One region of the Promicromonospora sp. NPDC060204 genome, then DNA from elsewhere that is predicted to be linked to it. Evidence: riboswitches for the same ligand, from Rfam matches in the RefSeq annotation. Region 1 holds a riboswitch; each other region holds the start of a gene.

Region 1 (4,963 bases):
TGCGCCTTGAGCCGGTTCTCGAACTCGGCCTGCGTGCGCAGCTCGTCCTCGGTGGGCCACAGGCCGATCCCGAGGATGAGGAGGAACGTGACCACGCTGACCGCCATCACGAGCGGCACGAGCAGCTGCATCGTCGACGCGCCGGCGGGGACGGTGTCGACGGGGTTGACGACGGAGACGCCGGCCATGCCCGTGTAGTGCATGCCGGTCACCGCGATCCCCATCACCAGGGTGGCCACGATGGTCGCGAGCATGCCGCGGATGTGGACCGTGCACCACAGCGCCGCGGTCGCCGCGACGATCGCGATGGCGACCGACGTGATGACGTAGACCGGGTTGTAGACGACCTGCGCGGACATCTCCATCGCTTCCATGCCCATGTAGTGCATGGCCGCGACGCCGGAGCCGGCGAGCGCGCCGCCGACGAGCATCGCCGGCAGCTTGCGCTTGCCCAGCTCGGTGATGAACAGGCCGGCGCCGACCACGACGATCGCGATCGCCGCGCTGAGGAGGGTCTCGGGGATGTTGTACCGGATGGTCACGCCCGAGGCGGAGAAACCGAGCATGGCGACGAAGTGCATCACCCAGATCCCGGTACCGCCGAGGGCGATGGCGCCGAAGACGAGCCACGCCGCACGTGCGCCGCCCGAAGCCGCTCGGGCTCTGGACGTGCACGCAAGGCCCGTCGCTGCGCCGGTGCACGAGATCGCGTACGCCAGGATGGGCGTCACGATCCCGAAGGTGAAGTGGTCGATCACTGGCATCTTGTTGAACAGCCCCTCAGAATGGTTCCCTCTGTTGCGGAAACGTTACAGAGTCCCTGTGTACCGGACAATAGGCAGAACTCCCCGTCGAAGGGGTATTGCGGACGTGATCAGGCTGGTCAGAAGCGTTCGACGAGATAGTCGATGCACGCGGTGAGCGCGGCGACGTCGTCGGGCTCGACGGCGGGGTACATGCCGACGCGGAGCTGGTTGCGCCCGAGCTTCCGGTAGGCGAACACGTCCTGGACGCCGTTGGCGCGTAGCTCGGAGAGTACCCGTCCGGCGTCGATCTCGTCGGTCAGGTCGATGGTGCCGACCACCGTGGACCGCTCCTCCGGGCGCCGCACGAACGGCGTCGCCCACGGGCGGGCGTCGGCCCAGGAGTAGAGGGTCTCGGCCGACGTCGCGCACCGCTCCGCCGACCACTTCAGGCCGCCCTGCTCCAGGAGCCACTCCACCTGGTCGGCCAGGAGCAGCAGCGTCGCGATGGCCGGCGTGTTCAGGGTCTGGTCCAGGCGCGAGTTCTGGATCGCGGTGGTGAGGGACAGGAACTCCGGCACCCAGCGGCCCGAGGCCTCGATCCGCGCCGCGCGCTCGACGGCCGCGGGGGAGAGGACCGCCAGCCACAGGCCGCCGTCGGCGGCGAACACCTTCTGCGGGGCGAAGTAGTAGGCATCGGTCTGGCGCAGGTCGACCGGCAGCGCGCCGGCCCCGGACGTCCCGTCGGTGAGCACGACGGCGCCGTCCGGCCCGGACGGGCGCAGCACCGGGGCCATGGCCCCGGTGGAGGTCTCGTTGTGCGGGGTGGCGTAGGTGTCGACGTCGTCGGCGGCCTCCAGGTAGGCGACCGTGCCCGGCTCCGCCTCGATCACCTGGGACGGCTCGAGGAAGGGCGCCCGCGACGTGGCGGTGGCGAACTTGGCGCCGAACTCGCCGAAGGACGCGTGCTGCGCCTTGCGTTCCACGAGGCACAGCGTGGCGACGTCCCAGAAGGCGGTGGAGCCGCCGTTGCCGAGCGCGACCTCGTACCCGTCGGGCGCGCCGAGCAGCTCCGTGACACCCTCGCGAATGCGGCGGACCACGTCCTTGACGGGCGCCTGGCGATGCGAGGTACCGAGCACGTGGGCGTTCGCCACGAGATGATCTACCTGTCCCGGGCGCACCTTGGAGGGGCCTGAGCCGAAACGGCCGTCGGTGGGCAGCAGGTGTGTCGGGATTGTCAGTGGCACAGAACTAGACTAGAACCTGGGCCGACGCCCGGGGCGCCGAGCCCAGGGCGACTGGACGGCTGCGTGCATGACGGGAGCTGACGTGACGGATCTGATCGACACCACCGAGATGTACCTCAAGACGATCTACGAGCTCGACGAGGAGGGCATCACCCCTCTGCGCGCGCGCATCGCGGAGCGCCTGGGGCACTCCGGACCGACGGTGTCGCAGACGGTCGCGCGCATGGAGCGCGACGGACTCGTGATCGTGACCGGGGACCGCCACCTGGAGCTCACCGAGCTCGGGCACGACAAGGCGATGCGCGTGATGCGCAAGCACCGCCTCGCGGAGCGCCTGCTGACCGACGTGATCAAGCTCGACTGGGAGCACGTGCACGTCGAGGCCTGCCGCTGGGAGCACGTGATGAGCGACCTCGTGGAGAAGCGCCTCGTCGGCCTGCTCGACCACCCGCACCACGACCCGTACGGCAACCCGATCCCCGGCCTGTCGGAGCTCGGCGAGGCCTACACCGACGTGCCGTTCCTGGCCGGGGTCATCTCGCTGCCCTCCGCGTTCGAGGCGGCGGCGAAGAAGGGCGTGAAGGGCGAGCCGCTCGCGGCGTCCCTCACGCGGATCGCGGAGCCGCTGCAGACGGACGTCGAGCTCCTGGCCCGCCTGTCCGACGCCGGCCTCGTGCCCGGCTCGCGGATCACGGCCGAGCTCAGCGACGGGACCTACACGGTGACCGTCGACGGCGCCGGGACCGCGCTGGAGCTCGGCGAGGACCTGGCGCGCCACCTCTTCGTCGCGACCGCCTGAACCGCACCCCGAGGGTGTCCCAAACCTTCCGCTTTGTCGGAAAGGTGAGGCCACGTTCCCGACACGCCATGACATTCGTTGCCGGAACGTGACATCGGGGGTGAGGTCGGGTACGTTCGGACCGCTCCCGCGGAGTTTATTCCGAGGGAGTCTCCGGACGGACGCCGAACTCTGTCACCGGCCGGGGCCCCAAGACGACCGCATGACAGAGGCGGGGGACCCACCGTTGGGCGCCAGGGTGCGTCCTAGGGGTGAAGCCGGGTAATCCTTCGGGAATGCACGGCCGGGTGATTTCTCCCACCCGAACCCGACAGCTGACCTCGAAGGCGTACAAGGAGAGGTACTACGTGACCGCACGTACCACCCGCGCACGCCATCGTGCTGCGCGACGCCCCGTGACTCCGCTCACCGAGCTTGCTCAGAACGCCGCCGTTGGTCGTCGTACCGCGGTTGCCGCCGCAGGTGGCGCGCTCCTGGTCTCCACTTTCGGTGGCGCGATGGCAGCGCAGGCCGCTCCGATGGAGACCGGCCACGCCAAGATGAACTCGGTGGACCTCAACGCGCTGACGTCCCAGGCCCGCGAGTCCCTGTCGAACGCACCTGTCGTGACCGTCGCGCCCGACGCCGAGCTGAGCGTCGAGAAGTCCGCCGTCTCGGTGGTCTCGGCCGCCGACAACGAGGACTACCAGGCCGAGCTGGCCGCCCAGGAAGCCGAGGAGGCCGCTGAGGCGGCCGCCGCCGAGGCGGCAGAGGCCGCGGCCAGCGCCGTGTCGACCGCCTCCTCGTCCGTCGACATCCCGGCGTCGGCGATCGGCAACTCCGTGATCTCCATCGCCAGCCGCTACATCGGTGTCCCGTACGTCTCCGGCGGCTCCAGCCCGAGTGGTTTCGACTGCTCGGGCTTTACTTCGTACGTCTTCGCGCAGCTCGGTATCTCGCTGCCGCACTCCTCGTCGGCGCAGGCCGGCTACGGCACCCAGGTGCCGGCGTCGCAGGCCCAGCCGGGCGACCTGATGTGGACCCCCGGGCACGTCTCGATCTACGCCGGTGGCAACACCATGATCGACGCGTCCAAGCCGGGCACCGTGGTCGACTTCCGCACCATCTGGCAGTCGAACCCCACGTTCATCCGCCTGGGCTGACCGCAGCCACGCAGTACCGCAGCAGAGCGCCTGTCCGGGAAATTCGGGCGGGCGCTCTGCTTTGCCATCTTTCTGCCGTCTTTTTGCCTCCGGACACCCACGACCGGCGCCCCGCCGGTAGCGTTGGAGGGCAAAGATGCACTGCTGAGGAAAGGACTGGCGATGACACGATCCGAGGTCGTACTGGTCGGGGTGGACGGATCGGCCGCGAGTCTGCACGCGCTGGACTGGGCTACCGCCTACGCGCACCGCGTGGGCTGGGCGCTGCACATCGTGTGCAGCTACTCCCTGCCGTCGTTCACCGCCGCGTCGCTCGACGGCGGGTACGCCGCGCTGGACGACACGACGATCCAGGAGGGCGCCAAGGCGGTCCTGGTCGAGGCGGAGAACCGCGTGGCCGACGCCGGGGTCCGCGCCACGACGGAGGTCGCGACCGGTGACGCCGCGGGCGTGCTCGTGGAGCTGTCCGCCGACTACGGGCTCGCCGTGGTCGGGACCCGGGGCCGGGGCGGGTTCACGGAGCGGCTGCTGGGCACGGTGTCGTCCGCGCTCCCCGCACACGCGAAGTGCCCGGTGGTGGTGGTGCCGCTGCGCGCCGAGACCAACCGCGGCGTCTCCTGGACGCCGCCGGACCTCGAGTCGGACGAGCCGGCCGCTGCGCCGGCCGCGTCGGACGCCGAGGCGGGCGGGGTCGCCGAGATCCGGGAGGTGCGCCGGATCGTCGTCGGCGTGGACGGGTCGCCGCAGGCCGAGCGGGCGCTGCAGCACGCGATCGTGCAGGCCAACGCGTGGGGTGCGGAGCTGACCGCCGTCACGGGCGTGCCCGTGGGGAACGCCGGGATGCTGGCGTGGCTGCCGTCCTCGATCGACCGGGAGCAGGTGCTGGCCGACATCGGTGCCGGCATGGACGTGCTGATCGACCGGTACGAGGCCCTGAACCCGGGCCTGCGGATCCGGCGGATCGTGCTCGACGGCACGGGCGCCGAGCTGCTGACGGAGTTCTCGACGGCGTCGGACCTCGTGGTCGTG
Region 2 (4,963 bases), on a different contig from region 1:
CCCGCGGCGACGACGTCGGCGAGGTCGGTGATCTCGTACAGCGGGTCGTCCTCGGGCACGAGCGCGAACGGCCACTGGTCGAAGTAGGCGCGCCAGGCGCCGTCGGGCACGGCGGGGGCGACGTACCGCGTGAGGACGGTGCGGCCCGTGAACGCGGGGAGCAGGCGCCGGGTCCCGGCGAGCGCGCGCGGGTAGTCGGGGGAGGCCCACGGGCTGGGCGGGACGGCGAACACGTCCTGCATGTCGATCACGACCAGCGCGGCGTCCGCCCCGACGGCGTCCGGCGCGCTCATCGCTCCTCCTGCCGCCGCACCGCGCGGGCGCTCAGCAGGAGCGTCCCGGCGAACCCGATCACCAGGGCGACCAGCACGCCGAGGTTGGCCCACGCCCAGTCGCCGTCCGCCCCGCCGAGGGGGCCGAGCAGGTAGCCCTGCCACTGCAGCCAGGGTGCGTAGGTGTTGGTCACCAGGCCCCAGCCGACGCCGGTGCCGACGACCACGAGCAGGACGGCGGCCCAGTTCACGGAGCCGTACCGGCCGGCCGGGTCGTACAGGTCGTCGTCGGCGTAGTCACGGCGGCGCAGCAGGATGTCGGCGAGCAGCACGCCGCACCAGGCGGCCACGGGGACGCCGAGGGTGATGAGGAAGCCCTGGAACGGGCCGATGAAGGAGTCGGCGACGAAGACGACGTAGATCGCGCCGACGACCATGAGCGCGCCGTCGATCGCGGCGGCCACCCAGCGCGGCGCGGGCAGCCCCAGGGAGAGCAGCGCGAGCCCGGAGGAGTAGATGTCGAGGGCGGCGCCGCCGATCAGACCGGCCAGGGCGACCACGATGAACGGGATGAGGAACCAGGTGGGCAGGATCGTGGACAGGGCGCCGATCGGGTCGGCGCCGATCGCCTCGTTGAGCACGGGGTCGGAGCCGGCGAGCAGCAGGCCGAACACGAGCAGGACGACGGGGGCCAGCGAGGCGCCCAGCGTGGTCCACCCGACGATGCCCCGCCCGGATGCGGAGCGCGGCAGGTAGCGCGAGTAGTCGGCGGCCATGTTGACCCAGCCGAGCCCGAAGCCGGTCATCATGAACACGAGCCCGCCGATCACCTGCGGGCTGCCGCCGGCGGGGATCGCGGCGACCGCGGCCCAGTCGATGTGGTCGAGCACCAGGACGATGTAGACGACGGTCAGCACGGCGGTCAGCACCGTGATGACGACCTGCAGCCGCATGACGAGGTCGAAGCCGAAGACGCCCGCGACGACCACGATGCCCGCCACGACCACGAGGGCAATGACCTTGGTGACGGTGCCGCCGCCCCAACCGAGCGTCCCGAGCACGGTCGACGTCGCGAGCGTGGCCAGCGCGACGAGCACCGTCTCCCAGCCGACCGTGAGGATCCACGACAGCAGCGAGGGCAGCTTGTTGCCCCGCACGCCGAACGCGGCCCGGGAGAGCACCATCGTGGGCGCCGACCCGCGCTTGCCGGCCAGCGAGATGAACCCGCAGAACAGGAACGACACCACGATGCCGATGGTGCCGACCACGACCGCCTGCCAGAACGACACGGCGAACCCCAGCAGGTAGGAGCCGTACCCCAGGCCGAGCACCGAGACGTTGGCCCCGAACCACGGCCAGAAAAGGTTGCGCGGCGAACCGCGCCGTTCGGCCTCGTCGATGGTGTTCAGGGCATTGGTCTCGACGCTCGTGGGCGCGCTGCTCATGGTGGCGATCCTGCCACGACGCACGAAGGGCCCGCACCGTGCTGGTGCGGGCCCTTCGAGCCGTGCGATCCGGAGGCCGGCTCCGGTGGAGCCGGGACGCCCGGAGGTGTCAGCTGATCCGGAGGTAGACCGGGCTGTCCTGCCAGATCTTGGACTCCCGGACGGTCTGGCCGGGGACCGGGGCCTCGATCTGCATGCCGTTGCCGGTGTAGATGGAGACGTGGCCCGGGGACCAGATGATGTCGCCCGGCAGCGCGTCGGCCGCGGAGACCTCGGTGCCGGAATTGCGCTGCGCCGCCGAGGAGTGCGGCAGGGTGATGCCGATCTGGGCGTAGACGTAGGACGTGAAGCCCGAGCAGTCGAACCCGGCGGGGGTCGCACCGGCCCAGACGTACGGGACGCCGAGGTATTGCATGGCGATGTCGACGATCTTGGACCCGGAGCTGGCGGCCGGGGCTGCCTTCTCCGCGGGCTTCTCGGCGACAGCGGTGGCCTTGACCTCCTGCTTGGCGGGCTCGGCCTCGACGACAGGCTCAGCCTCGACGACGGGCTCGGGCTCCGGCTCAGGCTCGGGAGCCGGCGTCACCTTGATGGTGCCGGTCTCCAGCGCGAACTCGCTGTCCGCCGCGACCTTCACGGCGGGGGCGGTGTCCACCTTCGCCGTGGTCAGGGCGGCGGTGGCCACCTCGGCGTCGGTCGACTTCTGCGTGGCGTCCTGGACGGCGTCGCGCACGGCCTCGAGCTCAGCGGTGTTCGTGCTGGGGTCGTTCGCGGGGGCGGCGTTGGCCGGGATACCGAGCAGGGAGATGAGGAGTCCCGATCCGGCGGCGACGACCGCGCCACGGCGGGCGGTCGCGGAGATGCCGCGGGATGCGGCACGTGAGATCGGGGTCAGCGGGGTGAGGGGTGCGTGGGCAGCACGATGGCGCCCGGGCATGCGTGTGGTCACAGCAATTTCTCCCGGCGCCTACGAGGTGAGCTGTCGGATTCGGATCGGAGAATGACCCGGCCGCGTCCTGCTGGTGCGGCTTCACCCCAAGGGCACCTGGCGGTGCCCACGTACTTGGTTCCCCCGTCCCTGTCATCTTGTTCAGAGCAGTCTCGTGACGGTGACAGGGCTCGGCGTCCACCACGAGTGCCCACGGAATTCCCCGCGAGCGGGACCGACCGTAGCCCGCCTGGGCCCGAAAGTCACGATCGCGTTACGGACATCCCGGTCGGGGCTGGAGCTATTGACCGGAATGTCCGACCTACGCTAATGCGGTGGGTGCCGTCCGGATCGAGGGCGGCGCCCACCGGGCCGAAGGTCCCGACTAGGACATCTGTCCAGGTCGCACATTGTGGTTCCGGGAGAACAGGTTGCTCGGGTCGTACTGCCGCTTGACCGAGGCGAGCCGCTCGTAGGTCGACTTCGGGTAGACGTCTGTGACGTCCGTCTCATCCGCTGTCGTGAGGAAGTTCGCGTACGCCCCGCTGAGATACGGAGCCAGCCGGCCCCAGAGCCCGTCCAGCACCGGCCGCGCGGCCTCGATCACAGGTGCCGGGCCCCCGGTGAAGGTCGTGACCATGAGCTCCGCGCCCCGGTGGGCGTACGCGGTGGCATCGCCCGGCACGCGGGACACCGCGCCGCCGAGGCTCCGGATCGAGATCGACGGTGCGCCCGGCGACGTGCCGGTCTCGGCGAGGACCCGCAGGGTCTCGGCGACCGACTCCTGGTCCACGAGGCCGTCGTGGGCCACCACGTGGATGCCGGGCGGCGGCGTCCCGCCCTCCACCAGGACGTCCGCGTAGGCCATCAGCTCGACGTCGTCCGCGACGACCGTCCCGAGCTTGCGGAGGGGCTCCAGGGCCCGCGCCGCGGCGTCCGCGTCGTCGCCGTCGAAGGCCACGTGGATCTCCACCGGAGCCTCCGGCCCGCCTGCGAGCGGGTTGGCGAGGTTCGCGATGGACGTGAGCTCCTCCGGCGCGGTGCGGAGGTAGTCCGCCCAGCCCTGGAGCACGGTGGCGGCCTCGGCCGCGGGGAACGAGACCTTGCCGAAGAAGACGCGCGTGGTGCGGTGCGCCGCGAAGTCGAACGACGTCACGACGCCGAAGTTGCCGCCGCCGCCACGGATCGCCCAGAACAGGTCCGGGTGCTCGTCGGCGCTCGCGGTGACGACGCCGCCGTCGGCGGTGACCACCTGGGCGGCCACGACGTTGTCGAGGGCCAGCCCGTACTTGCGGACCTTCCAGCCGATGCCGCCGCTCAGCGTCAGGCCGCCGACGCCGACGCTCCGGGTGTCGCCGGAGGAGATCGCGAGGTCGTGCGGGGCCAGCGCGTCCACGACCTGGCCCCAGGTGGCGCCGCCGCCGATCCGCACGAGGTGGCGCTCGGGGTCGGCAGGGTCGGCGGCGAGCACCTCGACGTCGGCGAGCTCGCCGAGGTCGATCACGATGCCGCCGTCGTTGGTGCTGAAGCCGGGGAAGCTGTGGCCGCCGCCGCGGACCGACAGGGCGAGCCCGGAGTCGGAGGCGAACCGGACGGCTGTCTGCACGTCGCCGACGGTCTTGGGCCGCAGGACGTAGGCCGGGCTGCCCGCGACCAGGCGCGAGCGTGCCACCGACTCGTAGTCGGCGTCGCCCGGCTCGATGAGGTCGCCGCCGAAGTCGCGGCGCAGGGTGTCGAGTGCTGAGGTCATGACGTTCCTTCCAGGCTGGTGTGCCGAACAAAGGTGTCGACTCGCCAGGCCTGGAAGATGTGACCGGAGGGCTGCGTGACCTGGGTCACGCGCCAGGTGGCGCGCCCGCGAGCACCGCCTCGGCCACCACGAGGTCCTCCCACGACATGCCGGTGGTCTTGACGACGAGCGGCCGCGCCGGGTCGGGGCGGACGGCGCCGGTGACGACGTCGCGCATCGGCACCAGGTCCCCGGCCGTCAGGGCGCCGTCCGCGATCGCGAGCACGACGTCGCCCGCCTCGCGCAGCGCGGCGCCCGGGTCCTCGGCGACGACGGTGCCGCGCGCGAGCAGCCTCGCCGGCAGCTCCCGTGCGCCGGGCTCGTGCGAGCCCACCGCGATCACCACGGCCGCGTCCGCGATCAGCGCGGCGTCGAACAGCGGCTGGCGGGCCGACGTCGCGCACACCACGACGTCCGCGGTACGCAGCGCGTCGTCGGAGCCCGGGCCGCCCAGCCGAACGACGGCCGCACCGGCGATCCGCGCGCCCTCTGTCCGGGTGACCCGCCCCGGGTCCCGGACGAGCTGGGT
Region 3 (4,963 bases), on a different contig from region 1:
CCGCCGCGCGGCCCGGGATGCCGCTCACGCCGCCGCCGCGGCGGGCTCCGGCGCCGGCGAGCAGCACCCGCGGGTGCGCGGTCGCCACGCCCCAGCGCTCGGCGGCGCCGCCGACGCCGACGCCGACGTCGGCTCCGACGCCCAGCCCGGTCGCGGCCCCGGCGTCCGCAGGCCCGGCCCCGCCCGATCCGGCCACGCCCGACCCGGTCCCGCCCGACCCGGCCGCGCCCGCCCCCGCCGACGACGACCCAGCGCCTGACTCGGCACCCGACCGTTCCTCCGCGAAGGGCCAGCTCAGGTCGCGGTGGAAGATGTGCCCGCCCGGCAGCCCCACGTCGCCCTCCAGGTCCACGGGGGTGCGCACCTCCAGGCAGGGGGCGCCGTCGGCGTCGAGCGCGAGCACGTCCTCGATGGGCTCGGCCAGCACCGTGTTCAGGGACGCGAGGGTGGCCGCCAGGGCCCGCTGGCGGGCGCCGTCGGGGTCCGCGCGGAAGAGCCGGGCCGGCATGTGCAGCCCGAACAGCGTGATGGTCTGCGCCTCGGTCGCGGCGAGCTCCGGGCCGAGGATCGTCCGGTCGGACAGCGTGTGGCAGTAGATCTCGCTCGGCGGCAGGTCGGGGATGCGTCCGGCGGCCGCCTGCGCGTAGGCGTCCTGGAGCTGGGTGAGCGACTCGTTGACGTGCAGCGTTCCACTGAACGCCGCCACGGGGTCGACGTCGTCGCGCAGCCTGGGCAGCCGGCGCAGCAGCATGTTCACCTTGAGCTGGGCGCCCTCGGGCCCCGGTCCGGCAGCCCCGGCCGACCCCGGCTCCGCGGAGGACGAACCGGAGGACGACCCGGAGGCCGCACCGGAGGCCGCACCCCGCCCGGCCGCGGCGAGCAGCCGCTCCAGCTCGGCCGGCGCGCACCCGGCCAGCACGTGCCCGGCGGTCACGCCCCGGGTGCGCCCGTCGGCGTCGGTCCAGGCCACGTCGGCCCCCACGGCCCCGGGGTCGACGGCGGTGACGGTCGCCGAGGTGACGATCGTGGCGCCGGCCGCCACCGCGGCGTCGCGCAGGGCGCCGGAGACGGCGCCCATGCCGCCCACCGGCACGTCCCAGTCGCCGGTACCGTTGCCGATCACGTGGTAGAGGAAGCAGCGGTTCTGCCGCAGGGACGGCTCGTCGACGTCGGCGAACGTGCCGATCAGGCCGTCGGTGGCGGCGACGCCCCGCACGACGTCGTCGGCGAAGGTGCGGCGCAGCACCTCACCGAGGGGCTCCTCGAAGAGGGCGCGCCAGGCCTCCTCGCCCACACCGTCGGCGACGAGGTGCCGCACCGCGGAGCGCGGGAGCAGGGGCTCGGTGAGCGTCGGGGCGAGGCGGCGGGCCACCTCGGCGGTCATCGCGTAGAACCGGCCCCAGGCCTCGAAGTCGGCGTCGGATCCGGTCAGGCGCCGGAACGAGGCGCGGGTGGCGGCGTCGTCCTGGGTATCGACCAGCAGGCCGCCGTCGGCCACGGGGGTGTAGGAAGAGAAGCGGCGGCGGATGAGGCGGACCGGGAGACCGAGCTCGTCGACGATCCGGCGCGGGAGGAGCGAGACGAGGTAGGAGTAGCGCGACAGGCGGGCGTCGACGCCCGCGAACGGGCGGGCCGAGACGGCGGCGCCGCCCACGTGGTCGGCGCGCTCCAGGACGAGGACCGAGCGCCCGCCGCGGGCCGCGTAGGCCGCCGCGGTGAGGCCGTTGTGACCGCCGCCGACGACGACGACGTCGTACCGCGCGCGCAGGGGGTCGAGCAGGGAATCGGGCATGCACGCCATGGTGACACGCGGCACTCATTGCCAGGAACGTTCCATCACAAGACGGTATGTGACCTAATCGTGACATTTACGCAACGGACGAGTACGGTCGATCTCGCCGCTCCAGCAACGGGGAGGTCCAGGCCCGGACGCCGAATCCTGTCACCGGTCCTGAGCAGCCAGAACGTGACAGGGGCGGGGGAACCAGGTAAGCCGGGCACGCGAGTGTCCTCGGGGTGAAGCCTCCTTGTGAGGCCGGGTGATCGCTCTCCCCATCCGAACCCGACAGCTCACCTCGTAGGCGTCCGAGGAGATCACTGGTGACCGTACTCACCGACCGCACCCATGACTGGGCGGACGACCAGGCAAACCGACCCAGCAACCGGGGGCGGCACCGCGCCGAGGGCCCCGCTCTCACCCCCTTCACCGCTCTGACCCAGACAGCAGCCGAGAATGCCGCCCGTACCGGCGCCATCGCGGTCGTCACGTCCGGCATGCTCGCGTCGGTCTTCACCCAGACCGCCCACACCGCGCCTGCCGAGTCCCACACCCAGACCACGCTCGCGAACAAGACGTTCGACACCAAGACCCGCGCGGGCCTGGCCGAGAACCTCGTGACCAAGGTCGAGGTCGCCCACGACGCCGACTTCCAGTCCGAGAAGGGTCGCGTCACCGTGACCCCGTACGCCGAGACGGACGCCGGCATCGCCGAGGCCAAGGCGAAGGCGGAGGCCGAGGCGCGCGCCAAGGCAGAGGCGGAAGCCAAGGCGAAGGCCGAGGCGGAGGCGAAGGCCGCCGCCGAGGCTGCGGCGGCAGCAGCCGCCGAGGCCGAGGCCGCCGCGGCGGCAGCGTCCGAGTCCTCCGCGGACCTCGGCCAGCAGGCCGTCAACCTCGCCCTCGAGTACGTGGGCGTGCCCTACGTGTGGGGCGGAGCCTCCCCCAGCGGCTTCGACTGCTCCGGGCTCATCCAGTACGTCTACGCCCAGCTCGGGGTCAGCCTCCCGCACAGCTCGGCCTCGATGTCGACCGTCGGCTACCAGGTCTCCGCCGCGGAGGCCCAGCCGGGCGACATCGTCTGGACGTCCGGCCATGTCTCGCTCTACGCGGGCAACGGCATGGTCGTCGAGGCCCAGCAGGAGGGCGTCCCCGTGCACTACACGGAGATGTGGCAGACCAACCCGGTCTTCATCCGGGTGACGGGCTGACGCCTCCCGGCACATCACGCAGCACCCGCACGACTCGCAAGAACCCCCGGCGCAGAGCGCCCGCCCGGCCGTCCCGAGGTTCCCCTCGGGCAAGCCGGACGGGCGCTCTGCTTCGTGCCCCGGTCGGGTAACGTCCCCGGCGTGAAGATCCTCGTACCGGACGTGCCCTTCGACCTCGACTTCCCGTCCCTGCTGCCCGACGGCGGAGCCTCCTTCGCGCCCGGCGGCACCGACACCGTCGCCACCTACGCGATGAACGAGCCGATCCCCGCCGAGCACACCGACGCCGAGCTGCTCGTCACCTGGTCCAGCCCGCCCAAGATCGTGGCCGACGCCGCCGAGCGGCTGACCGGCCTGCGCTGGGTGCAGACCCTGTCGGCGGGGCCGGACGTCGCGCTGCGCTCCGGGTTCGCGCCCGACGTCGTCATCTCGTCGGGGCAGTCGCTGCACGACGACACCGTCACCGAGCACGCGCTGGCCCTGATCCTGGCGTCGGTCCGCCGGATCGACGTGTCCCTGGCCGCGCAGCGGGAGCACCGCTGGGCCAAGGAGATCGCGTTCGCCCAGGCCGACGGCGTCACCGGCCGCGAGTACTCGCTCGACGGCGCGCGCGTGACGATCTGGGGCTTCGGGTCGATCGCCCTGCGGCTGGCCCCGCTGCTCACCGCGCTCGGCGCGCAGGTCACGGGCGTCGCCTCGCGGGCGGGCGAGCGCTCCGGCTACCCCGTGGTCGACGCCAGCGGCCTCGACGCGCTGCTGGCCGAGACCGACCTGCTCGTCTCGCTGCTGCCCGCCGTGCCCGCGACGCGGCACATCCTGGACGCCCGGCTGCTGGGCCTGCTGCCGCCGACCGCGCGGTTCGTGAACGTCGGCCGCGGCGCGACCGTGGACGAGGCCGCCCTGGAGGACGCCCTGCGCTCCGGACGGCTCGCCGGTGCCGCGCTCGACGTCATGGAGACCGAGCCGCTGCCCACGGACTCGCCGCTGTGGGACGTGCCGAACCTGATCCTCACGCCGCACGTCGCGGGCGGCCGTCCGCGCGGCGCGGCCCGCTTCCTGGCCGACCAGCTCACGGCCTGGCGCACGGGCACCCCGCTCCGCAACGTGACCCCCCGCTAGCCAACCCGCCCCGCCCCCGCCCCTCACCCTCGCCCTCGTTGAGTGCTGGCTATTTGTTGTTCCAGGCGCTCGGAAGCAACAAATACCCAGCACTCAACGGGTGGGGCGGGGGTCAGAGGCCGCGCGGTTTGGGCTCGCAGACCGGGCAGCTGAACGACGACCGGTTCATGAACGCGTCGCGGCGCACCAGCGCACCGCAGCGGCGGCACTCCTCGTTCTCCCGGCCGTACACGGCGAGCGACCGGTCGAAGTACCCCGACTCGCCGTTCACGTTGACGTACAGCTCGTCGAAGCTCGTGCCGCCCTGCGCCAGCGCCTCGCGCATCACCTCGGCCGCCGAGTCCAGCACGCGGCGCACGTCGGCGGCCTTCAGCTTGTCGGTCGCCCGGGCCCAGTGCACCTGCGCCCGCCACAGCGCCTCGTCGGCGTAGATGTTGCCCACGCCGGAGACCACGGTCTGGTCCAGCAGGGCGCGCTTGACCTGTGTCCGACGACGGCGGACGCGGCTCACCAGAGCGTCCAGGTCCAGGTTCGGGTCGAGCAGGTCGCGCGCGATGTGCGCCACCGGCTCGGGCAGCACCGGCAGGTCGGAACCGTGTCCGGCGGGGACGCTCGCGTCCGTGCCGTCAGGCACGAGGTCCTGGACGCTCAGGTGCCCGAACGTGCGCTGGTCCACGAAGTCGAGGTACAGCGCGCCGGAGGGGGCGCCGTCCAGGTGCAGGCGGACCCGCAGGTGGGGGTGCTGCCAGTCGTCGGCCGGGTCGGCCGCGCCGGTCGGGGTGCGGGCTGGTTCCTCGTCCGGGACGGCGGCCGGGGCGGTGCCGGGGGCGGCGCTGGGCACTGCGACCGGGGCGGCGCT

The links. A riboswitch is a leader RNA that binds a small molecule or an ion and turns the genes downstream of it on or off. The one in region 1 is predicted to bind cyclic di-AMP.
Region 2: another riboswitch for cyclic di-AMP. It lies ahead of ACFWEJ_RS08420 (C40 family peptidase); the one in region 1 lies ahead of ACFWEJ_RS25230 (C40 family peptidase).
Region 3: another riboswitch for cyclic di-AMP. It lies ahead of ACFWEJ_RS07530 (C40 family peptidase); the one in region 1 lies ahead of ACFWEJ_RS25230 (C40 family peptidase).

What each region holds. Positions count from the first base shown of each region.
Region 1 covers NZ_JBHWZO010000294.1:156-5,118, reverse strand. The annotation lists gene ACFWEJ_RS25245 (MHYT domain-containing protein) at 1-764, opposite strand, end outside; gene serC (phosphoserine transaminase) at 884-1,993, opposite strand; gene ACFWEJ_RS25235 (metal-dependent transcriptional regulator) at 2,076-2,792, shown strand; cyclic di-AMP (ydaO/yuaA leader) riboswitch at 2,945-3,137, shown strand; gene ACFWEJ_RS25230 (C40 family peptidase) at 3,290-3,934, shown strand; gene ACFWEJ_RS25225 (universal stress protein) at 4,097-4,963, shown strand, end outside.
Region 2 covers NZ_JBHWZO010000045.1:21,477-26,439, reverse strand. The annotation lists gene ACFWEJ_RS08430 (cysteine hydrolase family protein) at 1-293, opposite strand, end outside; gene ACFWEJ_RS08425 (purine-cytosine permease family protein) at 290-1,717, opposite strand; gene ACFWEJ_RS08420 (C40 family peptidase) at 1,827-2,666, opposite strand; cyclic di-AMP (ydaO/yuaA leader) riboswitch at 2,670-2,852, opposite strand; gene ACFWEJ_RS08415 (FAD-binding oxidoreductase) at 3,031-4,395, opposite strand; gene ACFWEJ_RS08410 (ornithine cyclodeaminase family protein) at 4,481-4,963, opposite strand, start outside.
Region 3 covers NZ_JBHWZO010000039.1:1,315-6,277, reverse strand. The annotation lists gene ACFWEJ_RS07535 (phytoene desaturase family protein) at 1-1,792, opposite strand, end outside; cyclic di-AMP (ydaO/yuaA leader) riboswitch at 1,921-2,100, shown strand; gene ACFWEJ_RS07530 (C40 family peptidase) at 2,101-2,985, shown strand; gene ACFWEJ_RS07525 (NAD(P)-dependent oxidoreductase) at 3,127-4,104, shown strand; gene mutM (bifunctional DNA-formamidopyrimidine glycosylase/DNA-(apurinic or apyrimidinic site) lyase) at 4,217-4,963, opposite strand, start outside.